DNA from 4 places in the Candidatus Villigracilis affinis genome. Region 1 is predicted to be linked to each of the others. Evidence: riboswitches for the same ligand, from Rfam matches in the RefSeq annotation. Region 1 holds a riboswitch; each other region holds the start of a gene.

The links. A riboswitch is a leader RNA that binds a small molecule or an ion and turns the genes downstream of it on or off. The one in region 1 is predicted to bind cyclic di-GMP.
Region 2: another riboswitch for cyclic di-GMP. It lies ahead of IPI86_RS18350 (LamG-like jellyroll fold domain-containing protein); the one in region 1 lies ahead of IPI86_RS22455 (MBOAT family O-acyltransferase).
Region 3: another riboswitch for cyclic di-GMP. It lies ahead of IPI86_RS18305 (hypothetical protein); the one in region 1 lies ahead of IPI86_RS22455 (MBOAT family O-acyltransferase).
Region 4: another riboswitch for cyclic di-GMP. It lies ahead of IPI86_RS15615 (choice-of-anchor J domain-containing protein); the one in region 1 lies ahead of IPI86_RS22455 (MBOAT family O-acyltransferase).

The regions. Positions count from the first base shown of each region.
Region 1 covers NZ_JADJKT010000039.1:235,642-243,698, reverse strand. The annotation lists gene IPI86_RS22465 (FtsX-like permease family protein) at 1-1,468, shown strand, start outside; gene IPI86_RS22460 (HlyD family efflux transporter periplasmic adaptor subunit) at 1,547-2,674, shown strand; cyclic di-GMP riboswitch class I at 2,745-2,832, shown strand; cyclic di-GMP riboswitch class I at 2,925-3,021, shown strand; gene IPI86_RS22455 (MBOAT family O-acyltransferase) at 3,174-4,559, shown strand; gene IPI86_RS22450 (hypothetical protein) at 4,657-5,685, shown strand; gene ruvB (Holliday junction branch migration DNA helicase RuvB) at 5,756-6,778, shown strand; gene IPI86_RS22440 (DUF2905 domain-containing protein) at 6,854-7,087, shown strand; gene IPI86_RS22435 (hypothetical protein) at 7,145-7,996, shown strand; gene IPI86_RS22430 (DKNYY domain-containing protein) at 7,993-8,057, shown strand, end outside.
Region 2 covers NZ_JADJKT010000036.1:686,317-694,373, reverse strand. The annotation lists gene IPI86_RS18380 (radical SAM protein) at 1-990, shown strand, start outside; gene IPI86_RS18375 (arsenate reductase ArsC) at 1,072-1,485, shown strand; gene arsB (ACR3 family arsenite efflux transporter) at 1,487-2,578, shown strand; gene IPI86_RS18365 (acyltransferase) at 2,633-3,811, opposite strand; gene IPI86_RS18360 (uracil-DNA glycosylase) at 3,808-4,449, opposite strand; gene speB (agmatinase) at 4,487-5,311, opposite strand; cyclic di-GMP riboswitch class II at 5,586-5,707, shown strand; gene IPI86_RS18350 (LamG-like jellyroll fold domain-containing protein) at 5,761-8,057, shown strand, end outside.
Region 3 covers NZ_JADJKT010000036.1:656,139-664,195, forward strand. The annotation lists gene IPI86_RS18290 (tetratricopeptide repeat protein) at 1-1,391, shown strand, start outside; gene IPI86_RS18295 (hypothetical protein) at 1,511-1,666, opposite strand; gene IPI86_RS18300 (signal peptidase I) at 1,676-3,514, opposite strand; gene IPI86_RS18305 (hypothetical protein) at 3,638-4,033, opposite strand; cyclic di-GMP riboswitch class I at 4,182-4,270, opposite strand; gene IPI86_RS18310 (MFS transporter) at 4,559-5,842, shown strand; gene IPI86_RS18315 (hypothetical protein) at 5,956-7,479, opposite strand; gene IPI86_RS18320 (carbohydrate ABC transporter permease) at 7,611-8,057, opposite strand, start outside.
Region 4 covers NZ_JADJKT010000036.1:100,693-108,749, forward strand. The annotation lists gene metK (methionine adenosyltransferase) at 1-503, shown strand, start outside; gene IPI86_RS15610 (S-layer homology domain-containing protein) at 633-2,375, opposite strand; cyclic di-GMP riboswitch class I at 2,857-2,934, shown strand; gene IPI86_RS15615 (choice-of-anchor J domain-containing protein) at 3,060-5,099, shown strand; gene IPI86_RS15620 (hypothetical protein) at 5,160-5,630, opposite strand; gene IPI86_RS15625 (choice-of-anchor Q domain-containing protein) at 5,747-7,831, opposite strand; gene IPI86_RS15630 (cellulase family glycosylhydrolase) at 8,008-8,057, opposite strand, start outside.

The DNA of each region.
Region 1 (8,057 bases):
CGCGATTCCTGCAGGTGGGTGGGGCGCGTATCGACTTGCCGAGTTTATGGCGGAGAAACTGAGATTCAATCTGCTTGGGTACCGCATTGTGCCGCTGGCGTTTGTCATCCAGGTTGTGATCGGACTGCTTGTTCCCTTGATCGCGGGCGTTACACCGGTCATCAATGGATCGCGTATCACAGTGTTGCGTGCCTTGAGCGGAGATATCGCAGGCGACGAAAACAAACCACACAAACACGAGCAGGAGCGCATCTCATGGTTCGACTGGATGCTGGTGCGTTTGACGAATATTTTGGCCAGACGGGGGATTCACTTCCCACGCCCGTTCATCATCTCCATTCGCAATACATTCCGCCGCCGCGGACGTTTGATGTTAACGCTTTTCACTTTAACAATGGGCGGCGCGATCTTTATCGCTGTGTTCAACGTCCGCATTACTCTGCATGATTACATGAACGACATCGGGAAATATTTCCGTGCCGATGTCACGCTTGACTTTGACAAACCGTATCGCATTCGCGAGGTGGAGCAATTTGCCCTGCAGAATCCAGATGTGGTATCTGTGGAAGGCTGGCAGTTCCTTTCATTTGAGCTTCTTAACCCTGATGGTACAGTGGCTGAGAACATAAACGTTTTTGCGCCACCCTCCGACAGCAAATTGATCGAGCCGATCATGGTTGCAGGACGATGGATGCGGTCAACAGACGTCCGCAAGCTGCTCTTGAGCGAGAAAGTACTTGATACCTATCCCTCTCTCAAGCCTGGCGACCCCATCCTGCTCAAGATCAATGGCCACGAAGAGACATGGGAAGTCATCGGATTATTCAAATTTGTCGGGCAGGAAGGCGTGTTTGCGTATATACCGCTTGAATACGCCGCTCAAATCACCAACCTGCCAAATCGCTCTTCGTCCTTCCGCGTTGTAACCATGCAGCACGACCGTACGTCTCAGGATTTAATGGCGGAAAAACTGGATCGATTCTTTCGCGATGAAGGATTCAAAGTCCGCAAAGCGGAATCAGGCCTCGCGTCATTGGATAGCGCCCTCGAAAGCCTGGATATTCTCGTTGCGTTCCTGCTCATCATGGCGGTGTTGACCGCTATTGTCGGCGCGATGGGTTTGACCGGTACGATGGGTATGAATGTATTGGAGCGTACACGCGAGATCGGGATCATGCGTGCCATCGGCGCAGACGACCGCGCTGTCATGCGGACCATTATTGCAGAGGGTTTTGTGATAGGAACGCTCTCATTTATTCTGGCAATTGGCGTCTCCATTCCATTCACATATGGGCTTTCCTATATTGTCAGCCTGGCTGTGTTTGAGACTCCCATCGATGTAGTCTTTACGTTCCTGGGCTATGCCATCTGGTTTGGACTTGTACTGCTGCTTTCAGTGATCGGCTCCATTTTGCCAGCGCGCAGCGCTGCCCGCCTGACGATTCGAGAAGTACTGGCTTACGAATAAAAAAATATGTCATTGTGAGGCCGTTTGCTATTTTGCCGAGACTTCACACAGACATTCACAATCCTATAGAAGGTAAACATGAAAAAACAAATATTGAATATCGTTGCATTACTAACAATTTTCTCTCTCGCTCTTGCCGCGTGTGGAACTCAACCCACCGCCGCACCTGCTCCTGCAGAATCTGTGGTGTCATCCAATGAAGTGGTGGCGGAGGGCCGCCTTGAACCGATTCAGGGAACCAACCTGTCCTTTCAAACTCGCGGAGTCGTTGAGGCGATTCTTGTGCAGGCCGGAGACTCCGTCAAAAGAGGGGATGTCCTCGCGCGGCTGACAAATGCGGGTGTGGCCGAAGCGCAGGTCGTCATCGCACAAAATGCCTATGATACCCTTCTCCGCAATGAGAGCGGCGACCGTGCCCGACTTTGGCAGGCTTACATGGATGCACAAACCAAGCGCGGCGAAGCTGAACAGAAATGGGACGATCTGAACGTGGACAACATCGAAGATAACATTGAAGATGACAAGGCCACAGTTGAGGATCGCAGAGAAGATCTTCAGGATGCGCAGGATGACTTCGAAAAATATAAGGACCTTGACGAAGATAACTCCAACCGCAAATCTGCTGAAGATGATCTCGAGCGGGCACAGGAAGATCTCAATCAGGCCATCCGTAACCTTGAAGATAATATCCGCGAACGCGATGAAGTCCGTGCCAGATACGATGCTGCTCTGGCTGTTGAAGCCGAGGCGAAGTATCAATATGAGATCAGCCTCGACGGCCCCAATGCCGATCAGCTTACGCTTGCCAAAGCCAATTTGGATTCGTCCCAGGACACGCTTTCCAACTATGTTCTGACCGCGCCATTTGATGGGATCGTGGCAGATGTCAGTGTGAAGGCGGGTGAACAGGTCACAGTAGAAACGCGTGTGATCAGCATTGCCAATTTCGATTCGTGGGTCATTGAAACTACGGACATTACCGAACTGGAAGTGGTGAAATTAAGCGTAGGCCAGCCGGTGCTGTTTGTGCCCGATGCTCTGCCCGATGTTTCACTTAAAGGCACGATCACCGAGATCAGCCAGGCATTCACCCAGCAGGGCGGCGACATTCTGTACACGGTTCGCATCGCTGTACAGGAGGCTGATCCGCGCTTGAAGTGGGGTATGACCGTGGAAGTAACTTTTATGGAACCTATTCAACAATAAGTTCCATTTTATATAAATAGAACATCTGAGTGATTGAATTTTATTTTTGTGCGTGCAATAATTTAATTGCTCCGAGAAAAGGCAATACCGGGGAAACCCCGGTTGCGCAAAGTCATGGGCCTAAAGCTGAACTGAGTCATGGCAGCCAGACTACCGACAAAAGCAAAGCCGCCAAAAGACGGCGACGCAAAGTCAGAGCGTCTAAAATCAACATACGCATGAAAGTTGTGCAGTTGATCAAGACCGACCGACCTCCGAAAGGCAAAATCAGGGAAACCTGATGACGCAAAGCCCTGGATCTAAAATCATACGCCTTATTTTGTGGTCATGATCGCCAGGCTGCCGAAGAGCAATCTTTTCTCAGGGATGACCATTATTTGAGTCATCCCTGTTTAATTTGGATGTGGAACCGCCTCTCACTTAACCGAAAGCTGGGAGGCGGTTTATTGTTATAATCGCGCCGACGAATCGTCCTCCTCAACAAGGGCGGAAATCTTTTATGGATATAAATTCTCCCAACTTTCTTTTTCTCTTCCTGCCTTTATTCATGCTGGTGTATTTCATCGTTCCCCAGCGCGGAAAACTCATCATCGGTGTTGCAGGCAGCCTGTTGTTTTATGCGTGGGGAAATCTTCCCTATGTTGCCATGATGATGGTTCTCACTCTCTTCGCTTACTTTCTTGCGCGCGGAATTGACCGTTGGCGTGATCAGAGAACCTCCCTGTTCCTGTTGTGGCTCGGAATTCTTGTAAATGTTGCGCTTCTGGTCGTTTTCAAATTATGGACGGGTGTTAAATATCCGCTGGGGCTTTCCTACGTCACCTTTCAGGTGATCGCCTACCTGCTCGAAGTCTACAACAAGGTGTCCGCAAGTGAAAAGGACATGCTGGCTTTTTCCTTTTACCTGCTGCTCTTCCCAAAGATTCCCGTCGGCCCGATCACACGCCACCGACAACTGCGCGAACAGATCCAGAACATTCAAGTTGTGCCGACAGATGTAGCGGATGGTCTTCGTCGATACATCCGCGGATTCGCTAAAAAAGCCTTGATTGCCGATACGCTTGCACGGGTGGTCACACCGATCTTCAAACTGGCATCTCCGACCATTGATCCCTCGTTCGCGTGGCTGGTTATCATCAGCTATTCCCTGCAATTGTATTTTGACTTTTCAGGATATACCGACATGGCCATTGGTCTCGGGCGCATGATGGGATTTCGCTTTCTGGAGAACTTCAACTTCCCCTACATATCCAAAAGCATCGGTGATTTTTGGCGGCGCTGGCATATCTCACTTTCAAACTGGTTCCGCGATTTTGTGTTTTATCCGCTCGAAAGACGGCGCTTGAAATGGATCGGCCAGCCGCTCAACATTCTGATCGTCTTTGCGTTGACAGGTCTTTGGCATGGCCTGACGAGAAACTTTCTCATCTGGGGCCTGATCCACGGAATGGCCTTGATCTTCGAATCCACAGCCCTTGGAAAAAAACTGCGTACGGCCTGGGCGCCTGTTCAGCATGTGTATGCGCTGGGAGTGATTCTGGTTGGCTGGGTGTTCTTTCGCTCGCCTTCACCCGATTTTGCTTTCGATTTCCTGCGCCGCCTTGCAGGCGATACAAGCGGATTAAGTCCTCTGCCATTCGAAGTGACCAGCCCACTGCCGTTCATCGAGCCGACTTTTCTTCTTGCATTCGCTGCTGGCATTTTGCTGGCGCTTCCGTTGGGGAATTGGTTTCAGAGCAAAGCTGATGTTATTTCCAACGATAAGCCTGTTGTGAAATTCTTTTTTCAATTGGTGTACGATCTGGGACTCGTTTTTCTATTTCTAGCAGCGGTCGCCTCCACAGTGAGTGCCACCTTTCAACCAGGAATTTATGGGACATTTTAGTTTCAACATGTTTCGGCCTGAACAGAGCCGCTTGTTCTCTGCGGAGCAGTCGAGTGACCTTGTTTGCCTGCCCATGAAACTTCAGGAGACCGTGTAAATGAAAATGGGAACTTGGGATAAACTCTATCCAAAAATATTCGTCTCTGTTTTCTTTGCCATTCTGCTGGCCCAACTCCTCGGCCCGCAGTTGACAGTCAAAACGATCTCGGACCGTTTTTTTCTGAAGACGGCATTGATCCAGTCATTTAACGGCTTTCGTTATTCACTTGGCGACCAGGTTTTTAATGAAGGGATCGTGGGCAAGGATGGCTGGTTGTTCTACTCGGGCGATTTCAGCATCCACGATTATCAAAAGACATCCCCCGTCAGCAAAAAGAATTTGAAGGAAGTGGAAGCGATCTTGAATCAAATCAACGATGCCGCCATGCGTAACGGCGGGAGCATGCTGGTGGTCATCCCGCCTGATAAAAACACGATCTACCCGCAGTACATGCCCGATGAAATTCCCGTGCTCGGCGAAACCTCGCGCCTTGAACAGTTCATGCAATACATGCAGGAGCATACCAACATTCAAGTCATGGATTTGCGTCCTGTGTTGAGTGAAGCCAGTCAGACCTCACAGATTTACTTCAAGTCTGATGCGCATTGGAATTGCCTTGGGGCGTACTATGCTTCCGCGGAGATCATCTCGATGGTCAGTATCAGCCATCCCGAAGTGCGACCGCGCTCTTTATCCGATTTTGAAATTGGCACAACGATCGATTCCTCGCTCGATATTTCCAAGACGATGGGGCTTGGCTTGCAAGAAGAGACATGGACCCTGACTCCAAAATTTGAAACTAATGTTGAAGTGATGCCCGCGCCGTTCGCCGAAAATAAACAGATGCGCGTTTCGGTCAATTCAGAAACCGACCTGCCCAGTGCGGTCATTTTGCATGATTCGTTTTACAACGAATGTTTGAATCAGTTGATCGAGCCATATTTCAGCAAGACCTTTTCTCTGCATTACGGCACGTCGAAACTTCCCGATTATATAGACCTGATCGAAAAGGAAAAGCCCGACGTGGTCATTGTGGAATTCGCGGAACGGCACATCGAATATTTCTTTAAATTATTGACGGAATAACCGCTTCGCACTTAACCGAAAGCTGATTGCTGTTTATTGATAGACTCTACCCGCAGGGTATAATCTCCTTATGAGCAAATCTTCCCGACCTCTTGACCCTGAATCAAAACCCGATGACCGCGTGGATAACGCCCTGCGTCCGCAAAAATTGGATGACTTGATCGGTCAGGATCAGGTAAAGGAAAACCTATCCATTCTCATCGATGCGGCCCGTGGACGAAGCGAGGCGTTGGATCATGTTTTGTTTTACGGCCCTCCTGGCTTGGGAAAAACCACCCTCGCGCATGTGCTGGGGAACGAAATGGGCGTCAATGTAAAAGTGACGGCTGGCCCCGCCATCGAACGCGCGGGTGACCTTGCGGCCATTCTCACCAATTTACGTGCTGGGGATGTGATCTTCATTGATGAAATTCATCGCCTCGGGCGCGCGGTCGAGGAAGTTTTGTATCCAGCAATGGAAGATTTCTCGCTGGATATTGTCATCGGCAAAGGTCCGTCGGCGCGCTCGATCCGTTTGAAACTGCCGAAGTTCACGGTGGTCGGCGCAACGACGCGGCTGGCTTTGGTCACTGCTCCGCTGCGCGCGCGTTTCGGCGCTGTGTATCGTTTGGATTACTACGATCTGGAAGCCATGAAAAAGATCATCACCCGAGCTGCGGGGATGCTTAAAGTGGAAGCCGATAAGGAAGGCATTGTTGAAATGGCGCGCCGTGCGCGTGGGACTCCCCGTATTGCCCTGCGCCTGCTGCGCCGTGTGCGTGACTATGCTCAGGTCCGCGCGAATGGGATCATCACCCAGAAAGTTGCCCGCGAAGCCCTCGACCTGTTGCAGGTTGACCCTCTCGGCCTCGATGATGTTGACCGCCGTGTTCTGAAGACCATCATCGAAAAATATAGCGGTGGGCCTGTTGGCTTGAATACCATCGCAGCTTCCATCAGCGAAGAGCAGGACACGATCATGGATGTGGTCGAACCGTATTTGCTCCAACTCGGCTTTTTAGACCGCACTCCGCAAGGCCGCGTTGCCACCAAATCGGCGTATGAACATTTGGGGTACACCTACACGGAACAGGGTCAGCAGAGGTTGTTGTAAATATTGGAAGGTTTGCAAGTTGAATAGTTTGAAGGTTTATTTTTTAACTTGTAACTCTGTGAACTTTGAAACTCAATGAACATGGAATCAATAGCTCGTTACTTAATGCTCGGCGGAATCATTCTCTTTCTTGTGGGTGGAGGTGTGTACTTCGCCGCGAAATTTGGAATTCCGCTCGGGCGCCTGCCCGGTGACATCCGCATTGAAGGGGAGAATGGAAGTTTTTACTTCCCTGTCACGAGTTCGATTTTGATTTCGGTGGTTTTATCCATTCTGCTCAATATCATCTCTCGTTTTCTAAAAAAGTAAATTTTGAAGGCTTTCGTAAAGTCGTTTTTTGGAAGCCTGCATTTTCCACGCAAATTCATGAAACGATTCTTCCTCCTTTTGCCTTTTCTCTTTTTTCTTTCTTCCTGTGGGCGTTTGGATACGATCCTGTATGTCCCGCAACAAACCCCTGAAACCTGGCTTCAGATCCAGCCTTATTTGGAATTCAACAGGCTGGTTATTGTTCAGCCGAGTACATCCATCATTGTTTATTTGCTGGGTGTTTTGACCATCGCCGTTGGGTTGTATTTTCTAAAGATCCGCGATGGACAACGCTCCCGCTTCTGGTGGGGAATTGCCCTGCTTCTTTGGGGACTCGGCGCGCTTTTGGCAGGCACAAGCTATGAAGCCTTCAGTTATGCCATCAAGTGCGAAGGCCGCACCGCCTGCCTGTGGACAAGCTGGTGGGAGATCGCCTATCTCATCGTTTCTGTCTGGAGCATTGATGCAATGATGCTGGCCGTTGCTCATTCCAGCGCCGACGGCAAATTGCGGAAGTGGCTTTCCATGTATGCCCTTATCAATGCGGTTTTCTATTTTGGGTTGGTGATGGCGGGGGCATTTATCCCGGTTAAATTTTTGATTTCTTTTGAATTGCTTCTCGTTGTCGCCGCGCCGAGTGTGATCGCGTTTTTCGCCATCAACGGCTGGCGGTATGCCAAATACAAACTGGATGCTGACCTTGTGTCATTGGGTGCTTGGTTGTGGTTAGGGCTTACCATTGCCGCTTATTTTCTCTATCTCATTTCGGGTAATACAGCGGCATTGTGGGCAAATGGGATTTGGTTTTCCGAAAACGATGTCTTGCACATCGGCCTTATTGTTTGGATGATCTATCTTGCGGTTGCGCTCGCCCCGCGCATTCGCGATATGAACAAAGAGATTTTATGAATAACACAAAACGAACCTATCTGATCGCTGCCGCTGTGTTTTTGTGCCTGTGTCCACTGGT
Region 2 (8,057 bases), on a different contig from region 1:
CTTTTGAGCTTTCAAAACCAGCCGAATAAACCTGAATTATTCCTGGGCGGCTATGGTGAACCGCTTTCTCATCCCCATATTCTGGAAATGATAGAACAAGCCAAAGAGCTTGGACACCGTGTATCTTTAATTACCAACGGAATCCTATTAACTGAACAAATCATCCGCAAATTGATTGACCTCAAGCTGGATATGCTTTGGGTTTCATTGGACGGTGCTTCGCCGGAATGTTATGTCGATGTCCGTTTGGGAGACGCCCTGCCGACTGTTATCGAAAACCTGAAGCAGCTTCAATTGCAAAGGTATCAGACCTTTGGCGCTTCCAATTGGGCCGGATACCCAAAGCTTGGGATAGCCTTCGTCGCCATGCAGCGCAACATCCATGACCTGGGTGCTGTGGTTCGATTGGGGAGCAGGCTCGGCGCAGTGGAATTCTCCATCAGCAACGTGCTGGCGCATAATACCGAACTGCTCCATGAAAATTTATACATGCATTCCATGAGCATGGTGGTGGGGCAGGAGATCAGACCATTGGTCCACATGCCGCTGATGGATATTCAACCTCGAACGATCAAAGCCCTATCAGATGTGCAGAAAGACATGAACCGGCTCGAACTCTCTGGCAGTCTCTTGAATCAAAACACGGACCAATGTCCTTTTGTTGAGCGCGGAAGTCTGGCGGTTCGCTGGGATGGCAAAGTGAGTCCGTGCCTGCCGTTACTTTACACGCACACGCATTTTCTGGATGATCGGGAACGCACATCGAAGGAATATTTTGTCGGCGATATTCAAGAGACAGACCTGCTGCGCATCTGGAATAACGGCGATTACAAAGACTTGAGAAAGCGAATTCAGGATTTTGATTTTTCACCCTGCGCGTTCTGTAACAGCTGTGAAATGGCGAATGGAAATTTGGAAGATTGTTTTGGCAATATCCAGCCGACATGCGGCGGCTGCCTTTGGGCACGTGGATTGATCCGCTGCCCGTAGTATTCATCTTCTTAACAAGACGATAACAATTAATATTTTATGGGTGTGATAAAACTTTAGAAAAATTGTATGGAGATGACCATGAAAAAGGTTTTATTTTTATGCACTGGAAATTCCTGCCGTTCGCAATTGGCGGAGGCGATTGTCAATGCGCGGATGGGGGATATGTGGCAGGCAGTCAGCGCGGGAACAAAACCTGCGGGCTACATCCACCCCAAGGCGTTGGAAGCTCTGTCAGAAATCGGGATACAGCACACGGGTAGTTCGAAGCGAGTAGATGAATTCCAGGGCGTGGACTTTGACCTTGTCGTGACGGTTTGTGATTCGGCGGCAGAAGAATGTCCCGTTTGGCTTGGAAAAGGAAAGCGTGTACACCACAGTTTCCCCGACCCTGCGAAAGCCGAGGGGACGGATGAGGAAGTGATGGAAGTTTTTCGCGCAGTGCGCGATGATATAGAAAAAGAAATGATCGCTTTGCTCAAGACATATTCTTAATATGGAGGCTCTTGTGACACAGGAAAAAAGTACGACCAAAAAATTATCAACCCTTGATCGCTATCTGACCTTGTGGATTTTTCTCGCAATGGCAGTTGGCGTGGGTATTGGTTTTGTTATGCCGGCAACGGTGGCTGCGTTCAATCGTGCTGTTTCAGTTGGGACGACGAATATCCCGATTGCGATCGGCCTGATCCTGATGATGTATCCGCCGTTGGCGAAAGTCCGCTACGATGAGTTGGGCGATGTGTTCCGTAACTGGAAAATTCTCGGTCTCTCGCTCGTGCAAAATTGGGTGATCGGTCCGATTTTGATGTTCGTTCTTGCGATCGTATTCTTGCGCGGTTACCCTGAATACATGACGGGGCTCATCCTCATTGGTCTTGCGCGCTGTATTGCGATGGTCATCGTATGGAATGAGCTGGCGAAGGGTGATAACGAATATGCGGCGGGGCTGGTGGCATTCAACAGTATCTTTCAGGTCTTGTTTTACAGCGTGTATGCCTACGTGTTCATCACGGTCCTGCCGACATGGTTCGGTATGACAGGCAATATCGTGAACATCACCATCGGTGAGATCGCAAAAAGCGTCTTCATCTATCTGGGCATTCCATTCATCGCGGGATTTTTCACGCGCTTCTTCCTTGTCCGCGCGAAGGGCAAGGATTGGTATCACAAGGTCTTTATTCCCAAGATCAGCCCGTTGACGTTGATCGCGCTGTTGTTCACCATCGTGGTCATGTTCTCGCTCAAGGGAGATGTGATCGTGGAACTGCCTCTCGATGTGGTGCGGATAGCTGTTCCTTTGCTGATCTATTTCGTGATCATGTTTTTGGTCAGCTTCTTCATGGGCAAATCCATCGGCGCGGATTATTCCAAGACGACGACGCTCTCCTTCACTGCTGCCAGTAACAATTTTGAGTTGGCGATTGCGGTAGCGGTGGCGGTCTTTGGCATTAACTCTGGCGCTGCTTTTGCCGCTGTCATCGGGCCGTTGATCGAAGTGCCAGTGATGATCGGGCTGGTCAATGTGGCGTTCTTCTTCCAGAAGAGATATTTTGGCGGGGCGATGGTCCCTGCGCCTGCCAAATGAATATTGGGTCGTATCAGGGGAAATAAATAAAGAGGAACAGCGGTCAACTTTCAGTTAGGTTGACCGCTGTTTTGCGATTTGAGTTGCTTCGTGTGTTTCGGATTCATTCGTGAAATGACGCTTAAGTTTCAGTAGCGGATTTTCGAGAATGTTCCAGGTCAGTAATGCCAGCAGGGATGTGATGACAACTGTCAGCGCGCTGTAGGCGACGTAGTATTCCCATCCGCGAACTTTGGCTTTGACCATGATATCGAGCAGGGTCAAAGCCACGGGCATATGGAATAGATACATCGAGTAGCTGTACTTGCCGAAGAAGACCAGACCGCCGTTTGCAAATATTTTTCGGATGAGCGAGGCCTCTGCGCCGCTGGTGAGGAAAATGATCATCGCGGCAGAGGAAAATGCAAGCAGGGTGTATCCGATGGTGCCGAGCGGAATGTTTCTGTAAAGCGGATGCGGCCCCGCAGGGCTGGCGATAAATGCCAGATACAGGAACAAGATCATCGTCACAATGGAGGCGGGCAGCGCCAAGCGTTTGACCGTTGCCTGCCAGTTTGTGGGCGTGATGAAGAAGATGGCGGTCAATGCGCCCAGTGCCAATCCTTCGAGACGGGTGAATGTGTTGTAGAAAAAGATGACGGGCAATTGTTCCGAATCGGGCGAGAGCAGAGTGGCCACGGTGCGCACCAGCAGGGAGAGGATGACGATGCCCGCGCTGATCCACGTCAGTAATTTTTGATTCGTCATGCGTACGATGGCGGGCCAGATCAAATAGAACTGTTCTTCAATGGCTAACGACCAGGTAACGCTCAAATAAGCAGAGGGATAAATCGAGAACAGGTACAACCAATTCTGTTGATAAAGCAGGAAGGTTGGCAAATAGGGGATGGTGGTGTCGGCTGTCTTTGCCACGGCGGGGACGAATTTCACTGCGATGAGGAACAGGGCGAGCGCCGCATAGTACAGCGGAAAAATGCGCAGCACCCGCCGCGCATAGAAGTTCTTGTAATAATTTTTTTCGTCTTTGGCTTTCAACAAAATGGATGTGATCAGGAAGCCCGAAAGCACAAAGAAAATATCCACGCCCATCCAGCCGACCAGTGACAGGCGCGTGATGAAATGCAAAAAGCCGTTGGCAGTGAAATAATCGGCTCGTTTTAGAACATGATGCGCGATGACAAGCAGGATCGCGATGCCTCGCAATCCATCCAATTCCTTCGAGCGGTCATTCATGAGGCCGCTGTCTTCCCGGTCAATTCGTCATATTTTTTGCGGACTTCACGAATATCATCCCACATTTGGGCTTTGGGTGAGCCAGGCTCTTTGGATGGATTTCGCAGTAGATAGGATGGGTGAAAGATCGGCATGATCCAGCGGCCCTGAAGCTCGGTCCATTTTCCGCGCAGGGAGGTGATGCCTGTCTTGCGCAGAATGGAATAGCTGGCCACGTTTCCCGTCAGCAGCATTACGAACGGATCAATCAGTCGGATGATCTCAAAAACATACGGGCGATAAAAATCGGTTTCGGTATCGGTGGGTTTGCGGAAATTCTTTCCATCCTCACCGGGCGGCATGCGAAAAACGGAATTGGTGATGTACACATCCTGCTCAGGGTCGAAGTTCGCGGCTTGCAGGATCTTATCAAGCATCTGGCCTGCGCGCCCCACAAAAGGCTTTCCCTGAATATTTTCCTCGGGTCCCGGCGCTTCACCGATGATCAACAATTTGGCCTTCGGATTGCCGCGGCTGATGACGATATTGGTACCAGCCTTTGCCAGCGGATCGTCACTCATACGTTTCATCACACTGAATAATTCTTCAAGCGATGAATATTGTTTTGCGCCCGTGCTGGATGAATCAGATTGAGACATAAGCGGTTTCCTTATGAAAGAGGATGTAAGCCCGATTCTACCTCATGAGCATCTTTGCTACGATCTCTTTGAAAACCTTCGCCGCCACCATCTCGGTCATATTCAAGGGATCCCGTGTTGGGTTCAACTCCACCACATCCGCGCCGATAATGTTTGCCTGCAGTGACTGGATCACGCTCAATGCCTCACGTGTGGAAAGCCCGCCCGGCTCCCAATGCGAAATGCCGGGCGCAAATGCAGGGTCAAGGCAATCCATGTCAAAGGTGATATAAAGCGGTGAATCGAAATTTATGTTGAAAACATCCTGCCAATTTTTCATCGTCAGCACTTCCACGCCGAAGCGATTCGCCTGTTCGCGTTGATGTCCGTTGATGGTGCGAATGCCCACCTGCACCAGGCGTTTCGCCAAACCCGCTTCCATGATCCGCGCGAACGGGCTGGCATGTGAATGCGGATTATCATCAAAGTTATCGTACAAGTCGGGGTGGGCATCGAAATGCAAAATGCTCAAATTCGGATGAGCTTTCGCAGCCGCCTTCACCAGCGGATATGTGACCGAATGATCACCGCCGAATGCCATGACCTTCAACCCCGCTTCATACAATCGACCTGCGGCCTGCTCGGTCTCAATGGGCATATCCGCCTGCGACGGTGTGATGTCGCCAGCATCCGCGAAGATACTATCCGCACCGAGATAGGTTTCATCTTCCGTCCACTGATTGGACGAGTCGCAGAAAAACGCCTCACGGATCCGTTGCGGAGCCAGCGCCGCACCACGCATGTAGGATGAGTTTTCATCGAATGCGACGCCCAACAAACCAATGCGTGTGTTTTGTTGGGGGAAGGGACGGAATGTTCTCATGGTTTAGACCTTTTTCGACAGGATTCGTTTCTTGTATGCTCATTTTACTCAACAAATCGCTTGTAGGCATCGTACCCATGAAGGCAAGGATGGCAATCTATTCACTTTCCGCCTGGTAGACAGTTTTGCGGCTTGGAAAAGCTTTTCAGACAGCCAAATCGCTCCCAAAACGGTTATGACATTTGATTATTAAACCGGGAAGAACTACCTAATTGAAATCAGTTTGTAAATCTGTATACTAATACAAATCGCCTTGCATTTTTGCAAGGTTGTTGAGTCAATTGGCTGCGATGATTCAGGGATCTAATTTGGTCGCTTTACCTTCATGCTCCGAAAGTAACATACATGGAAGGGAATATCCTTGAGGAGCAAATAGCGAAACCGGCCTAATGGCTGGTTTTTTTGTTTTCAGATATAAACTATCCTTTATGTTCTAAATAGGTGGAGGCATGATGAACAATCGATTCCAAGCTCGTGTGTTTTCTTGCATTGCGATATTAAGTATGCTGTTTAGTGCTTTAGGTATTCCAGTGCAAAGCGTGCTGGCTGCCCCTGCTGGAACAGCCTTGCAATTCAATGGTACGAATCAACATGTTACATTTGGAAACACCCGCTCTATTCCAGGTACACTGACGGGTACTCCTGCTTGGAATACATTAGCCAACTCCAGGCTGGGCAGTTCATCGCTATTATTTAATGGGACCAGCCAGTATGTGACGTTTGGTGCCGCACCAGAATTAGGTGTTACAAACTTTACCCTCGAAACCTGGTTTTATTGGCAGGGCGGTGGAACAACTGGAACCACAGGCGGGGGAGGCCTGACCGCGGTTTATCCTTTAATTACCAAGGGACGTAATGAGGCCGACGGTAGCAACGTGGATGCGAATTATTATCTTGGGATCCAGGGCGGAAAACTGGCGGCTGATTTTGAGGATGCCGCCACGGGGGCGAATCACCCCATTATCGGGTTGACCACGATAACCACAAACGCATGGCATCATGCCGCGGTAAGTTACGATAGTGTCAGTGCAGTATGGACCTTATACCTGGACGGTGTTGCAGATGGAACATCGGATCTAGGCGCCAATGTCCTCCCACGCTCTGACAGCATACAGCATGCTGCCATCGGTTCTGCGTTGACTTCTGCTGGTACACCCGCAGGATATTTTCAAGGAAGGTTGGATGAAGTGCGTGTATGGAATGTCGTTCGTACACAGGCCGAGATCCAGTCAGGTATGAATTCTGAAATCTTAACTCCAACCAGTGGGCTGATTGGTCGTTGGGGTTTAAATGACGGCTCGGGTACAACCGCAAGTAACCTGAACCGATTGGGAGTAACATCTTTTACACTCGAAGCCTGGGTAAAGCGCGCTGCCGGTGGACTTACCATGAGCACAGGCACGAACGGCTTTGACGGGGGCGGTGGTCGACCGAATGGTATTTACCCCGTTCTCACCAAAGGCATGGGGGAGGGGGAGAATCCGGCCAACTTGAACACAAACTATTTCATGGGAATCACCGCCGATGGGTTTGTAGGCGTGGATTTTGAAGATACTGCTGGGGGCGCAAATCATCCAGCTTGGGGAACTACGTTGGTCCCCGTCGGTGAGTGGCATCATATTGCGGTTACTTATACAGGTTCCTGTTGGTCAATCTATCTTGATGGCAATCTTGATGCATTAAATGCCGCTGTTGTGGCATGCCCAAATGCGACTCCGGAATCCACCAGTTACCAGCATCCCGGTTTGGCGGCCGGGATAAATTCTGCCGGTGTGCTTGGCGCAGGATTCTTTGCCGGTACAATCGATGAGGCTCGAGTCTGGAATCGTGCATTACCTCAAAATGAAATTCAAACAAACAGGTTTGTTGAACTCGCCAGCGGCAGCGGCTTGCTTGCGCGTTGGGGGTTAAATGAAGGCACGGGTACGATTGTCAATGATTCAGCCATCCCCACTGCGGAGAATGGCACACTGGTAAATGGCCCGACCTGGGTAACAGGATTTCCGGATAATATCCCTCCTGCTGCGCCGACGGGTTTAACTGCCAGTTCATATAGTAGAAACGTCAACCTGTCCTGGACGGCCAGTTCTGATTCTGACTTTGCCGGGTACAACTTATACCGGGGCACAATCGCGGGGGGGCCATATACAAAGGTCAATGTTTCCCTGCTGACTTCATTAACTTATCTGGATGCAGGCCTGACCAATGACACAACCTACTATTATGTCCTGCGGGCGGTTGATACATCCGCTAATGAGTCGGTTGATTCCGCGGAAGTGGATGTAACGCCTTCTCTTGCTCAAGGGGCGGCACTGCAATTTAATGGAAGCAATCAATACGTTACGTTTGGAACGGGCAATTCCCTTGCGTCGCCTGTTTATACGATCGAAACCTGGTTTAAACGCACAGGTGCAGGTGTTGGCGTCACGACCGGCGGCGGTGGAATTACATCTGCCATTCCTTTGATCACAAAGGGAACGTCGGAAAGCGAAGCTGCCGCTGCAGATATTAACTATTTCCTGGGTATTGATGCGTCCTCTGCTGTGCTGGTGGCCGATTTTGAAGAGGGTGCAGGCGGGGCTGCTCCAAGCCTGAATCATCCGATCTCAGGAACAACGGTCATCGTGAACAATACCTGGTACCACGCCGCAATGACATATGACGGGACAACATTGCGGATCTACCTGAACGGGGTTTTGGAAAATTCGTTAACAGTGGGTCAGCCCGTTGCCAGTGCAACGACTTC
Region 3 (8,057 bases), on a different contig from region 1:
CTCTCCCAGCGCTCTCGGCGTTGGTCACAAAATCATTGATCCGACGAAGTGGGACAGGGCGGTACGATCTGCACGAAATCATCAGACAGTACACTCTTGAAGAATTGGAGAACCATCCTAAAGTTAAGAAAGAAGCGGCGGCTCGTCACGGTCAATATTTCATGGCTTTCTTGAGTCAACAGGATGTGCCTTTGCGAAGTTCCATCCAGCGCGAAGCTCTTACTGAATTAATCGCCGATGTTGACAATATCCGCAGTGCGTTGGAATGGGCGCTTGCCCACAAAGAATTTGCATTGATCGAAATGACCATGCGCGCCTATTCGACATTTTTGGATACATTGGGCTGGGCACAGGAAGGATTGGATTATCTCGGGCGGGTGAAGGATGTTTTGGAAACGAAGTCATCGCTTTCCAGAACGGAGCAGGTGGCGTTGGCGCATGTGCTTACATCCCGTTCGCTATTCGCATTTCGGATGGGAAAATATGAACAAGCACATACCATGCTTACCCGCAGTCTTGAAATTCTGCGTTCCATAAATGAGCCTCGGATTCTAGTGGAAGCGGTGACCTTCATGGGAATCATCACGATCATTACAGGTGATCTTGTTGGCTCATCGAAACTATTCATGGAAGGGCTACAAATTGCCAGGGATATTAACGATCAATGGTATGAAGCTTTATGCCTGACTGAGGTGGTTGGCATCAACCTTATGACAGGCACAGCAAATGACATTCACAAACAATTTCAATCCGCTGTGGAAGCGTGGCGCAAAACAGGCGACCAGCGATTCACTGCGTTTGGACTCACCTCGCTAAGCCTGGGCGCGATGGCGGCACGTAAATACGATGATGCTTACGCAGCATTGGAAGAAAGCCTGGCGATCAATAGTTCAATTGGAGATCGTACGGGATTAGCAAATTCATATCGCGGATTGGGGCTGGTGGAACAGGCACAGGGAAAACATGCGGAAGCGCTCGGCTTGTTCCGCTCGAGTCTGCAGATCTTCACCGAACTTGGTGCCCGTTGGGATATGGCACGACTTCTTTCGGAAATGGGGCAAAGCACATTTGCCCTGGGAAATGATTCAGAAGCCAAACACCTTTGGCACGAGTCCCTGCGGCTCTCGATGGAAACCCATGGAATGATCACCGCCATGGAAGCGATCGTTGGCATTGCCAGCGCGCATGCAAAACACGCGGATCATCAGTATGCCCTCCAACTGCTTCTGATCTGCATTGATCATCCTGCTATCATGCAGGAAACAAGAGTCCGCGCTGAAAAAATGGCCGCTGAATTGAAAGAGAAATTAACTTCGAAAGAAATTAAGTCAGCAAAAATCTTTACCAAAGACAACCCACTCGAAGCAATTGTAAAAGAAATATTGAAGTGAGCTTAAAAAGAAACACGATAAAAATGTGCAGCACTGATACACCGTCGGGGAGGAACAGGCATTTTTTTCAGCGGCAGGTTGCAGGTCGGGTTTGACGCGGGTGGTAATTCGTCCAAAAACTATGCGGGTGTCATCGCTTCTCCAAGATTGAATTGCTGTACGGTCCCCTGCAATGACTTGGCCATCTCCATCAGTGATTGAGCCGAAGCAGTGACTTCTTCAACCTGCGCGCTCATCTCTTCGGCAGATGAAATGAATTTCAAAAAATCAAGCAAGGAAGGTTTTTACAACTTGATCTTTCGTAACATTTCCGTCTCCGGCTGAGTCATCACAAATTCAATTTCACCTGTATGAATGACATATTCAGGTTCTTTTTCAGCAATTGACCAATTCTCCCGAATCGTATTTTTCCCGTAATTGACAGCAGGCTCCAACACCTCATTTTGAATTGGTTTTGGCCTTCTACCATTCTTTCTATGGACATTCGTCCAATGCCTTTGCATTTTTAGCTGTACAGGTTCTTTCACAGGCAGGTTATATTGTTCAAGATCAGGAGCAGTTCTTAATGCCTCATCATGGCTCGACTCGTTTTCGACGATACCCTTCCTCCCCATGCTGATCACGTAGCGATATGTCACCCTATTATCCTGCACAAAATAATAATGCAGGAAATTGCGGGTCATGTGAAGAATCATGGTCCCCTGTCGTTCGGCAAGTTTGGCAAGATTATCCATACTGGTGACATCGATCAAGGCGGAGGTAAATTCCAGGCTTTTTTCGTGAACGTCCACTATCATTGAGCCGTAGCGTAAGCGAATGAGCGCCTCTTCGTTTTGACGGGTCATATTAAAGATGGACAGACCCATGATGGCAAGCCCACTAAATGAAATTCCTAATCCAAGCAGGGAAAATAAGCGAATAAAGTCAACTGTAGTCTCCCATCCCAGCAAGGACAAAGTACTGGCTTGCATGCTGGAGCTATTTGCAAGACCCTCTTTCGTTATGCGCATGGGGTCTATTTCATCATTCGTATTGGCAAGATAGAGATGCACTTTGTCATACTTGAAAGCAAGTGTGGGGTCAAATGTGTCAGAGATCACTTGTCCTGAAACGACAGCAGTGAAGGCAATGTTTGTAACGATTTCAACGGTATAAGAGTTTGTGCGCAGCCCTGTTTCTTTTTCAACCAAATTTACTAATGTTTCCAATTGACAAATATCCAAGGTGGCCGTACCGAAATATGGATTACTGCTGAATGCTGTTTGTGGAAGTAATGGGATGGTACGCTGCCAGCCGCTCGGCTGATCTATGATCCGTGCAAACATTTGCTGGCTGCCCGATAAACTTTGAAGCTGATTCCCCGTAATATTATAGGCAAGCCCAATATTGAGAAAACATGCCAGTCGGGGGAAAACAGGTTCCCCGCTGCGTACCATCCCCGTGTCATAAACTCCGGGGGATCCAGTCGCAGTATAGGAGTAGATACCATCCTGTTGATACGGAATGGTATCTGCCGTACGCGTGGCTGGCCGGGTGAATGCAAAAATGGCCAAGCCAAGAAACCCGATAAACAGGGTCCCCAGCAGGTATAGCATGCCCTCAAGCATTCCACCTAACCCGATTGATGAGCCATTCTTTCCCTTTTTGCCTTTTGATGGTTTGGTTATCAGACTGGACATAAAAATACCTCCCAGTAAAACAATGGTGAGTGACAGGTTAAGGGGTTTGCGAAGCCACTGCATTGCCAAACCCGCTTTGGGCAAGTAAGCCAACTGTTTGCCGGTGATTTCTTCAGGGGTGGGCTGGGATGCATCAATCCACGAATTATTATCGCCTTTTATTACGAAATGTCCCTGCTCAATGCCGACGATACGGTGAATCACATATGCGCCCATTTCTGCATCGCGATAAGTGACAACGTCACCAATTTGGTATGTTTTTGCCCTGCGAACAATGACCAGGTCACCGGTATGGTAGTTTGGCTCCATGCTGATGCCATTCACCATTACGTAGGATGCCTGTCCACCAATTTTGGTCGGGGCGAAAGTAATCCAAAAAAATATGAGTCCCACAAACAGGATGAGATTGAAGAAAATGGATGACCAGCGCTGGGTTTGTTTCATAAGATGCTTACAGGAGCATGTGTGAATTTGAAAGTTCGTTTATTGTATTTATGAAGATAAGGCCTGGCAAGGCCAGACCCTATCTTCATAATGAGCTATTCAAATGTCAGTGTCATACGGATATTACGGGTCGAGGGTGCTGCTGGCGACAATGTTCAGTGCGGTAACATCAATAAGGTTGAGAGCGCCATAGGTGCAGGTAACTTCCATGGACGGGGCGACACCAGCTACGAGGGTGCAATCTGTCCAGGCGCCGCCTGTTGCGGTCTGAAGTTTTGCTATGGCAGCAATAACTGTCCCGCTGCTGGGGGCGACGTCGAAGGTGATCGCGTCGACCAGGGTTGGGTTGGTCGTATCCAGATCATATACGATATTGGTTACTGTGTAACCAGGAATTACATTTGCCTTGTACCCCGCGGCGCTGTCTGGTACGGTATTCGTTGCGGCGAAAGCGTACACGCTTCCCGCGGCAACGATTACGACAAGAACGATCAACAGAATTTTGAAATTGCGAAACATGGCTTATCTCCTTTTGACAAATCCGATTCTCATCGGATCTGCGCTAATGAAGCGAACAGCGTTTTTGAAAAACGATCAAGCCATTTGATTAAAAAGACCCGGCTTATGTTAAGCCAGGTCAAATAATCACGTGAGGTTTCTTGTGGTATTCGGCGGCCTGGCGGTCATGGTCACTTGCGTGACGTTAGACCCATGACTTTGCGTCCCTGCCTTTAGACAGGTTTGCCTTTTCGTTTTTCTTATCTACAGTATAGTCATACGAGAAGTTTACCTCAATCGTTCCGGTACTTAAATCACTTGCGTAAAACTACTCATTTTGTTCCTGGCTATAAAAAGGGATTACCAGAATTCCAGGACATAACCGTCATTGTATCGGGGAGACTCTGCACTTTGGGCAGAAGCAGGCCCAAGGTTCGTCACGATCGGGCCGTATTTCGGCATCCACATTCGGGGATACAATGTCATCTTCAAATGAATTGAAAACGAACCATCAACCATGGAATAGTTTTAGGAGTACGTGAAATCATGAGAAAGCCCATCATTGAAGATACCGCCAAACCCGTTGAACCGATCCTCTCGAGTTCTCCCCCGCCCTCGGATGGCAATACAACCTTCGTGGCCATGCGGCATCGAAATTATCAATTGTATTTTGGCGGACAGTTGATCTCGAATATCGGCACATGGATGCAGGTCATTGCGCAGGGTTGGGTGGTGTATCAACTCGGTCATTCAGAGTTGACCCTGGGACTGGTTGCTTTTGCTTCGGCAATTCCCACGCTGATCATTTCGCCGTGGGGCGGCGTGGTGGTGGACCGTGTATCACGCCGCAACCTGTTGATGATGACTCAATCCGGCGCGATGATTCTGGCGTTTGCATTGGCAGCCCTGACATTTTCAAATGTGGTTCAAGAGTGGCATGTGATTATTCTGGCCGCCCTATTGGGCGTGGTCAATGCCTTCGATGCCCCGGCGCGTCAGGCATTTGTTCCTGAGATGGTGGGAAAAAAGGATCTTCCGAATGCCATCGCCTTGAATTCGATGATGTTCAACAGTGCACGCGTCATCGGGCCAGCGATCGCGGGGATGATGCTGGCGGTGATCGGCGCAGCCTGGTGCTTTACATTGAATGGAATTTCCTTTTTTGCAGTGCTTACCGGATTATGGCTCATGAAACTCCCTCCGCATCAACGCCGACAACAGACCACTTCGCCGTGGCAGCAATTGGTCAGCGGCTTGCGCTATGCGGCTGGCACCCGTGAGATCGCCGCATTGATCCTGCTCTCGCTGGTCTTCAGTATATTTGGTGTTTCCTATTTCACGATCCTGCCCGCATTCGTAGAGAAGACTCTTCATCAGGGAGCGATCGCCTATGGTTGGGTAAATACAGCGTCTGGATTGGGTGCAGTCATGGGAGCCTTGCTGTTGGCGAATCAAGTAAGCCATGGCAGGCGCGGAAAGTTATTGGTCATTACCAACATTGCGTTTCCGCTGATCCTTATCGCGTTTGCTTTCGTGAGCAGTTATCCGCTTTCGCTTTTGCTGGCATTTGGTCTGGGGATTGGCTTCATGGTCCAATTCACCACGATCAACACCCTCCTTCAAACCCGCGTGGAAGATAGCTTTCGCGGACGGGTCATGGGGTTATATACGCTGACCTTTTTTGGTTTCGCACCGTTCGGCAATTTGATGATCGGTGCACTCGGTGAAAAAATGGGATTGGGGTTCGCAATGACCCTGTTCGCAATTTGTTCTCTGGTTCTCTCACGCGTGGTGCTGACAAAGATGCCCGAAGTTCAAAGTCTACCGTAGACGGGTAACGTAATTGAACGCGGGCGGCAGAACGACATTGCATAAGCTGAGTTATTAAGAAAAATCAGCCCCGAAAGAATAATTTCGGGGCTGGTCATGTTTATATCGATTCTTTATCTTTTGAATTTTTTACCCGTGGCGAGTTCAACGCTCTTATACGCGCCGTCGTAGATGCCGATGCTTTTGTTCTTGACGATGCAATCGCAGAACATGGCGAGCAGGTCATCGGCTTCGGTGAGGAGGTCGATGGCTTGCAGGGTTTGCGGAATGGTGCGGGTTTCGACGGTGCTGTCGCCGATCTCTGCGCCGCGGATGGCGCCCCACATTTCATGTCCGCCGACGCGGGCGTTGAAAATTTTGGGAACGGGATAGAAGGCGAGTTCGCTGGGCTTGGTGATCATCACATCCATGACGCGCATGAGATAGTTGGTGGCATAGACCGCGTGGAAGGTATTGTCGTGCAGGAAGATGTGCAGACCGTGCGCGGGCTTCTTGCGAATGCTGTCTGTGAATTCTTTGGTGTCTTCCCAGGTGAAGTGCGTGTTGATCAGGTCTTTGTGGTGAGCAAGTTGTTCCTGCAGCCAAACCCAATTGTCTTTGTGGTCGCCGAGGTTGATGAAGAGCGCGATCTGGTCTTTCTCGATCATTGGGACAGCGTGTTCGATGATGGCTTTGAAGAGTTCACGCTGCGCGCCAGCGCCGCCCATCGTGACGAGGAAGCGGCGGGGTTCTTTTGCATTCATGCGGGTGATGCGATCTGCGCAATCGACTTCGATGTTCTCGACGAGTTCATGGTCAACGTGATGACCTGTGAAGAAGAGCGCGTCCTGCGGGACGGGCTTGAGGACTTTGCCTTTGTCGTCAAATCCGCGCATGGCACGGAAGCCGTAATAGCCTGACGGAGATTGAACCGCGTGCTTGGCGCCTTCGGTGAGTTGGAAAGCCATCGGCCAGTTGTCGAACATCATGTCCACCACGTTGGTCATGCCGCCCGCGACAGCGCCCATCGCTGTCCACATGTGGGAGGTGAGCGTGGGCATATCCGATGGAAGCGCGCCGTAAAGATTATTGAACAGCTCGCTCATCTTGTAATCTTTGACTTCGGTCTTGAGGAAGCGCCACGGCCAGGTGCTGGTCATGTAATTGAAGAGCGCGTCCAACCCGGGGAGAGTTGGTTCGCCCGTGGTGAGAGATTCCCACACGTATTTATCGAACCACGGATAACGCTGTGAGATGCGCGAATATTTGCTGTAGTTGGTATTGCACCAGTTGATCACGTCTGTGCTGATGCCGGGGATGCCGAGCAGATCAAGCCAGTACGGAGTGAAGCCCATTGCCTTTGCCGCAGAGACACCCGCCATGGCGATGCGGTAGTGACCGAATCCCATGCGGATGGTGCTGACGATGACGCCGTTTGTTTTATCGAGCGGCTTGCCATTTCCATTGCGGACGATATTCTTGAGGCCAAAGATACCTGAATCGTAAGGATGGTCTTCGACGGTAAGATTGAATTTTTCATTGGGGTCGTAATTGAATTTCTTCGCCAGCATGGCCTTCCATTGATCTGCTGCGCGGGTTTGGCGTTCTGTGATGGGGTTTCCGTATACCTCGTATCGGCCATCCTTTTTCTGTAACATGATGCACGTTCTCCTTGAAATTAAAATGATTGCATGGAATGACCGTGGACGATGGACAGCAGACTACGGTCTATTGTCCATCGTCCACGGTCTATTATCCAAACGGTCAGGCTTTGTGAACCTGGATTTTACTATCCTTTGACACCGCTGCTGGCTACGCTCTCTACAAAGAAGCGTTGACCAAGGATGAAGACGATCAGCGGCGGGACAATGGCAATTGCTGCGCCTGCCAAAATGAGATTCGGCGTATCGGATGCACGTCCGCGTAGCACGTTGAGCGCAAGGGTGAGCACATGATTCTTCTCGTTGCCTACATTGATGATGACCAGCGGCCAGAAGAAGGAATTCCACGCGTACAGGAATGTGAAGGTGGCTTGCGTTGCCAGGGCTGGCACACTGGCAGGGATGAGAATTTGCCACAGGATCTGGAGGCGTGAGGCACCGTCCAACAACGCGGCTTCTTCAATTTCCTTGGGGAAGGTGATGAAGTGCTGGCGCATGAGGAACGTGCCGTACGCAGAGAATATCCACGGGATGATGAGGGCGGCGAGGCGATTCGTCCAACCGATGAGCACCAT
Region 4 (8,057 bases), on a different contig from region 1:
AAAACTTGAAAGTCTTCATCAACCCGACCGGTCGTTTCGTGATCGGCGGCCCAATGGGTGATGCAGGCGTGACTGGACGCAAGATCATCGTCGATACCTACGGCGGCATGGGCCGTCATGGCGGCGGTGCTTTCTCCGGGAAAGACCCCACGAAGGTGGATCGCTCCGCCGCGTATGCGGCCCGCTATGTGGCGAAGAACATTGTCGCCGCTGGTCTGGCTGATCGCGTTGAAGTGCAGGTGGCGTATGCGATCGGTGTGGCTCATCCGCTTTCGGTGAATGTTGAAACGTTTGGCACCGCCAAGATTGCAGATGAAAAGATCTCGGCACTCGTCAGCGAATATTTTGATCTGCGCCCGGGCGCAATCATCCGTGACCTTGACCTGCGCCGCCCGATCTATCGCAAGACCGCCGCTTATGGCCACTTCGGCCGCGATGATATCGAATTCCCCTGGGAACGCACCGATAAGGCTGAGGCTCTGAAGAAGGCTGCGGGGTTGTAGGAAGTTTGAGTGAATAGGTAATAGGTAAAAAGAAAGAGCCGCGAGAATCTCGCGGCTCTTTTTGCTTCAAGTTCATTTGTTACGGCAAACTAAATGCTCTGACTAAAAAGACGGCCATTTCAGCGCGTGTCACATTGGCATCAGGACAATAGTTGCCGCCGCCGCATCCGCTGGTGACACCTTCGGCCGCGAGTTGCTCGATCCATGCATCTGCAAAGGAACCAAGCGGAACATCCCCAAAAACCGTTCCTGTTGCAACAGGAGGAGCATAAGAACTTCCATGTTCACCACGCAAAAGGAAGATCGCCATTTGGGCGCGGGTGATGGTTGCATCCGGGCAATAGTTTCCACCGCCACATCCAGCAGTGACTCCCTCTGACGCAAGTTGTTCGATCCAATCTGCGGCGAAGGAACCGAGTGGGACATCCGTGAAGACAGTTCCAGTTGCGGCTGGAGGAATATAGGAACTCCCGTGCACGCCGCGCAAAATGAAGATGGCCATTTGGGCGCGGGTGACAGTTGACTCGGGCAATACATCATCGGAGAGGCACTGCATCCGCTGGTGATGCCGGCGTTATACAATCGCTCGATATATTCCCACGCCCAATACGTGGATGGTACATCTGTGAATATGGTGGGAACAGGAGCCATACCTGATATATACACTGGGATAAGGCTTCTGATATCTGTTCCATCCCCCAATTGACCAAAGTCATTCGCCCCCCAACACATGCCTCCGCCGTCTGAGGTCAGCGCGCAGGTATGCCAACGTGCTCCTGTCATGTAACTAACTCCACTCGATAAACCAGATACATTCACCGGAACAGCACTGACGGTCAATGAATTATTTCCCAATTGTCCATTGTCATTATCGCCCCAGCACATCATCCCCCCAGTTGAAGTCAGCGCACAGGTATGATGTTCTCCCGTAGCAATGGAAACCACGCCACTGGGAAGCCCCACCACATCCACAGGCAGAAGGCTTTCATCAGCAAATGTGTTGTTGCCCAATTGTCCAAATTGATTATTACCCCAGCATTTTATGCCTCCAAGCGCAGTTAACGCACAAGTATGAGAACTACCAGCAGCAATGGCAACCACCCCGCTGGATAGCCCAACCACGTTGACTGGGATTGGGCTTGGGTTATTGGAGTTATTATTCCCCAATTGACCATTGCTATTACTTCCCCAACACATCACTCCGCCCGTTGCAGTCAACGCGCAGGAATGCCCTCCACCTACAGCAATGGCAGTCACCCCGCTGGAAAGTCCGCTTACATTGACTGGGGTGTAACCGCCGACATTTGAGTTATTCCCCAACTGACCATCCCCATTACTTCCCCAGCACATCACTCCCTCGGTTGTGGTCAACGCACAAGTATGCCAGTGTCCTGCCGCAATGGCACTCACCCCGCTGGAAAGCCCAAACACACTCACTGGCTCATAAGTTGACCAGAAAGGCGTGATGTTTCCCAACTGCTCCGCGCTATTATCCCCCCAACACAGCACCCCACCCGTCGTGGTCAATGCACAGACGTGCATCCCCCCAGCTGCGATGGCGCTCGCTCCACTGATAAGTTGGCTCATTACTGGAACATGGCTATGAGTCATCATGTTATTTCCCAATTGCTGAGACATATTATTTCCCCAACATGCCACCCCGCCCGAGGAAGTCAGTGCGCAGGTATGGTTCAACCCCGCCGAAATGGGTCCCATCTCACTACCAGCGGTCAGCGGCGCAAAGTCTCCCACTCCATTGGCAACCAATTGAGGAATTTCCCCTGTTTCACTTGCGCCAACCATCACTGGATTCATTAGAAACGACAACAACAAACCGCCCAATATGAAGAGAGTCAAACTTTTATTAAACATGGAAACCCTCCCAGGTTCACTATGTGACAACTTCACTTCCGCCCTTAAATCACTATACGATTTATCAAATCAAATATCAAGTATGGATTGGGCGGTATTGGCTCATAGGTACACAATCCCCACCGAAAACAGACGACTAACAACAGGAGCCGTGAGAACGACTCACGGCTCCTGCCAGTACAGATATTTTGATTTTTCGAATTACGGTGTCGGTAAATTCTTGGCTTTGACGATCAAGTACGCACCCCAGCCGCAATTGACCACAGGTTGCGCAGTTAAGAAAATATCCAACCTCCACTCACTACACGCGGAATTGCATCATTGCGACAATCATTATCGAAATAGATACAAAACCTCGCTGTAATCAGAGATCAGGCGCTGCCGGAAACATTGCAAATTATCACTTGAAATTACCGTCCAAACCTTGTAATATAAAAACACATTTAGAGTTATTTTGCATTTGCTTGAGAGGTAGGGATTCGCCTCGAAATGGCAAACCCATCGCGAGATGGGGACGCAAAGTCATGGGTCTACACGTATAGACCGCCAGACTGCCGAAAGGTTTTTACTTCGGCAGTTTTTAATTTCCATTTACAACCATCACGGAGGTGAAACGAAGAAATAAACCGCTTCTATGCAAGGGATATCGTTTTTGTTCAAATATATATACATAAGGAGAATCTGATGAACAGAAAGATCCTTGCCGTTATCGGCATACTAGCATTGACGATCGCCGTCATGCCCGGAACTGCATCTGCCGCGCCCAAACCAATCGACTACAGCCCGATGGATGCCGGCCCGGTCATCCGTGAAATGCCAGCAACCCCAGATATCATCAGCAACACACCGGAAGATGCGGCAAAAGAGGCGGGCTTTTCGAGCAATACGCCTTATACGAGTTGCGTCCTGGCTACCAAGACCTGGATGCGATTAAACAGTGTGACAGGCGCCTATGGATTTACGAACTATTATCTCGTAGCCGAGGGACCGCTGGCTCAAATTTGGGTGCAAAGCAGTTTGGCATGGCCTGCGGGTGATCCGCGCCCTACCCCAGAAATTACTTGTGAACAAGCCCAGTATATGCTTGGACAGTTTGAGAACAATATGTATCCGAAGGAGACATCCTTCTTCGGAATGCCCGCCGCACATGATGGGGCATATTCCCTGCTTGAAGCCTGGGGATATTTCCCGCCCGGATACTACTCCGATACGGCTGGCCGCCAGGTGGTGTTGGTTTCAAACGTCCGCGATGAGAATTATTTCGATCCGAATTACCCCATCTACATCGCAGGGTTCTACTCACCTTCTTATGAAGCCTATTTTGACCGCAATGTGATGACAATTGATGCCTACGATTGGGTCAATCGCACCGGGCCAAACGGCACACGACCCTATCTTTATGAAGGCGTCTTTGCCCATGAATATCAACACCTGCTGCACAGTGACTACGACTCGGATGAGGAGAATTTCATCAATGAAGGCATGTCGAATCTCGCCGAGTATCTGACCGGGTACGGTATCGCTGTCCAGGGTCATGTGGATGCCGCCGCGGCCAGGCCCGAGAATTCGCTAACGGTTTGGGGCGACCAGGGCGATCTGGAGATATTGACCGATTATGGTCAGGCTTACTTGTTCCAGTATTATCTCCTGGAGAAATATGGCAAGCCGTTCACCCAAGCTCTATTCCATGATGAGGGCAATGGGATCAGCGGTATCAACTCCACACTGGCCGCATTCAACATTCAAAAGAGTTTCGCCGACATTTTCCACGATTGGTCCGTGGCAATGTTGATTAACTCAAAGAACCCCGGCGGCGGGCTCTATCAATTCTATAATGTCGATCCAAAACTGAGCTATTACTTTGCGCCACTGAATATCGGCACACCAGCCGCGCCAAATCTCGAAGCCTTCAATACCCCCGGCGCGCCGCCATGGGGCACCGATTACATTTGGGTCAACGGCGACCCCAAGGCTCTTGGCAAATTCACTTTTAACGGGATCGCTTATAGCACATTCCCAACCGGCTGGACATCAGACGGCGCTGTGATATGGGGCGGTGCGGGCGATTTGCTGGATAATTGGGCCATCTTTGAAACGACGGGCGGCGGTACATTGACCTTCGATACTTACTACGATACCGAAGAGCTTTGGGATTATGGCTTCGTTCAGGTCTCAACCGACGGCGGATACACCTGGGCAAGCCTCGCCAACGCCTATACCACCTCCGATCATGACCCCAATGCTCATCCAACCGTCATTGCCAACCTGCCCGGCCTCACCGGCTGGAGCGGCACATGGGTTAACATGTCTTATGATCTAAGCGCGTACGACGGCCAGAATATTCTGGTTGCATTCCGCTATGTAACCGATTGGGGAACCTACTATGACGGTTGGTTCATAGACAACGTCTATGTGGATGGTACGCTGATCTCCGACGGCTCAAACACCGCGGCTTTCCATGATCTCACCTACTATCTGCCGGTTAACAATGATTACACCGTAACCTTTATCGGCATGAAGACTGTTGGAAAGGGGAATGAGTACAAGGTGGTCAGCATGAAGTTGAACCACGTAACCGAACAGGGCCTCTTCGAACTGAACAAGGTGTTGAAGTGGTCCACCAAGGTTGCCATGCTGGTTACCTTCGATGCGCCGGAAGGCACCACATCCTATGCTCCCTATACATACGACTTCACATATACAAACAAGGGACCAAAGAAGTAGCCTGCTTCTGTAACATTGAGCCTGCCTCGTGTGAGGCAGGCTCTTTTTATTTTGTCATCGTCATGGAACAGGCATCCAAGGTTGTCCGTCCTGGATTTCTCCCGGCGTGACCGGAAATTCAGGCCCGCCGCATTCCGCAACGTTTCCCTTCGTGTCAGATTGATAGGTATAGATCCTTTCATTCGCTTTCAACTGTATCATGTAGCCGGGTGTCAGTACCTGGGCATAGACCATGCCCGGTTGCGGGCAACCCAGACTGGTATCAGACCACGTTACCTCTGTAACATTCACTACTGTGATCTGATCGGCATTGATATTCAATCGCCGGCTCAAGTCATTCCGGGATGCCTGCACGGCAATCTCCTGCGTAGAGGAATGTGTAAGAGCAATTTGAGGGGTGGAGAGAGTCCCGTCGAAGGTGTCAGCAGGCTGAGGGGAAGAAAGAGGCGATGTGTCAACAAAGGTGGGATTCGATTGGCAGGTGGTCAAGACCATTCCCAGTACAAGTGTCAGTTCAATGGTTGATTTCATGGATTCCTCCATGCTATAGACGCCGCCGCGTATTTAAAGTTCATGGGAACAACGCAAATCCAAAAATGACAGCCGCCCAATCCATAAAGGCGACTGTCATTTTTCACTCCTGAAAATTACGGTGTGGGCAAATTCTTGGCTTTGACGATCAAGTACGCGCCCCAGCCACGATCCACCAATTCACTTGGGCAGAACATCGGTTTGCCAGTAACGCTGTCTGTGCCGCATGCGGGGAGCAAGCCATCCAGATAAGCTTGCTCGGCCCAATCAATTCCCCAGTAGCTCGGGTCACTAGACGGGAAGTCTGCAAACAAAGTTCCACTCGCGGCGGGAGGAGCGTAGCCCACGCCATATTTCATGCGCAGACCAAAGATGCTGGCCTCCACACGCGGAAGTTGATTCGCGGGGCAAAACAGCAACGGACTACTCTGGCAGCCTGTGGTCAGGCCTTCCTGATACATACCTTCCGCCCACGGCTGCGCCCATTCGAAACCAGTCCAGTTGTCGCCAAAGATGCCTGTGACGGCTGGCGGGGTATAGCCAGAGCCCATTTGTCCGCGCAGCATGAATACGGCGGATTGCGCACGGTCCAAAATCGTATCGGGGCAGAACATCATCGGGCTGCTGGAGCAGCCTGCGGTGTAGCCCGCATCGTACAGAGCTTGAATATACTTATATAAAGGATGTGTAGTCGGCACATCCACAAAGGTAGTACCTGAAGTGATTGAGCCTTCATATGCCCCAACATCGCATTGAGCGCCTTGTGGGCGAGTAACACCACGTTGATCTAAATTATTAACCGGAGCCGCAGAACAAGTGGCTGTATCTCCTACATCAATTGCAGGAGAGCCTGTGATTAATGCTATTGTTTGTGTAGGGCCGCCATTATCTGCGAGCGAACCAAGGTTGGGATCTCCGCTCAAGGAAGCCGAACACGATGCATCTTCAACCAAATTGTTCTTATTCGTACCGATACTGCCAACAACTTGAACACAATCTCCACCAGAGGTTGAATTAGCAACAATATTATTAGCATAATTCAATGTACTGGTATTATATAAACCACCTCCTGAGGAAGCAGAGTTATTTGAAAAAGTACTATTAACTATACTTAGTGTATTACCAATGTAAACACCTCCGCCATTTGATGACGCAGAATTACCAAAGAAAGTGTTGTTTGCTATGATGGAAGCATTTCCACTCTGTGAATAAACCCCACCTCCTTCCAAAGTAGCTATGTTATTTGAAAACGTGCTATTTTTTACAGTCATTGTACCGCTAGCACCAGAGTATAAACCGCCGCCCCTGGTACCTGAATTGCCAGAAAAAGTTGTATCAGACACTGTTAACGTGCCAAGGTTATAGATGCCTCCACCTGGATTTCCAGCAGTGTTAGTTGCAATGACACTACTATCAATTATTAAGACACCGCTATTATTATAAATACCGCCGCCTGAAGCAGATGTTGCGACATTGTTGGAGATGGTGCTATCAGTGATCGTCATTGCTCCATAGTTCCAAATACCTCCCCCGGAAGCGTAGGTTGTCGTAGAGTTACCAGATATCGTGCTGTTTGATATTGTCGCAATAGCGTTATAGCTGATAATACCGCCGCCTACCGGATTATTTATTATGGAACTATTCGTAACTATTAACATACCACCCCAATTTAGAATACCACCACCGCCATTTCCAGTACCGCTACTGCCCGAAATTGTACTGTTGTTAACCGTCAATGTTCCATAATTCAAGATGCCACCACCGCCAAACGCAGGGGATTTCCCTTTCGTAATTATCAGGTTATTCAAATTGGCTATAATCCCAGAATTGATAGTGAACACTCGTACATCAGCTCCCCCATTGTTACCAGTATCACCGCTTATCGAAATTTGTGATGCCAGAGAAGAACCATCAATCGTTAAATTTTTAGAGAGGGTTAAATCAGCAGCCAGGTAAATCGTCTGTCCAGAAAGGCTTGATGCAAAAGTAATGGTATCGCCGTCTGATGCCAAAGCCACAGCGCGTCGCAGTCGGCATGCCGTAGCATCAGGGCATGCACCAGTAATATCACTGCCATCATCCGCAAGGCTAGTCACAACCCAAGTGGTAGCGGCATGGGCAGGAGTAGATCCAATAGTGCTAAACGTTAATGCTATCAAAACCAGAAAGACCGCTAAAGATTTCACAACTGATTTTTTCATATATTATCTCCTCATGTATTGAAATTATTTTTAAAAGCACAATAATATAGGCAACATATGATCGTTGTTATTTTAATGTAACCTCCTGCAGTACAAAGTTTTTTCCTCCTATAGTGTACAAATGACAGTCACCTGCTATATAAAGGTGGCTGTCATTTGTAATATTTGAGAATGAATTACGGCGTCGGTAAATTCTTGGCTTTGACGATCAAGTACGCGCCCCAGC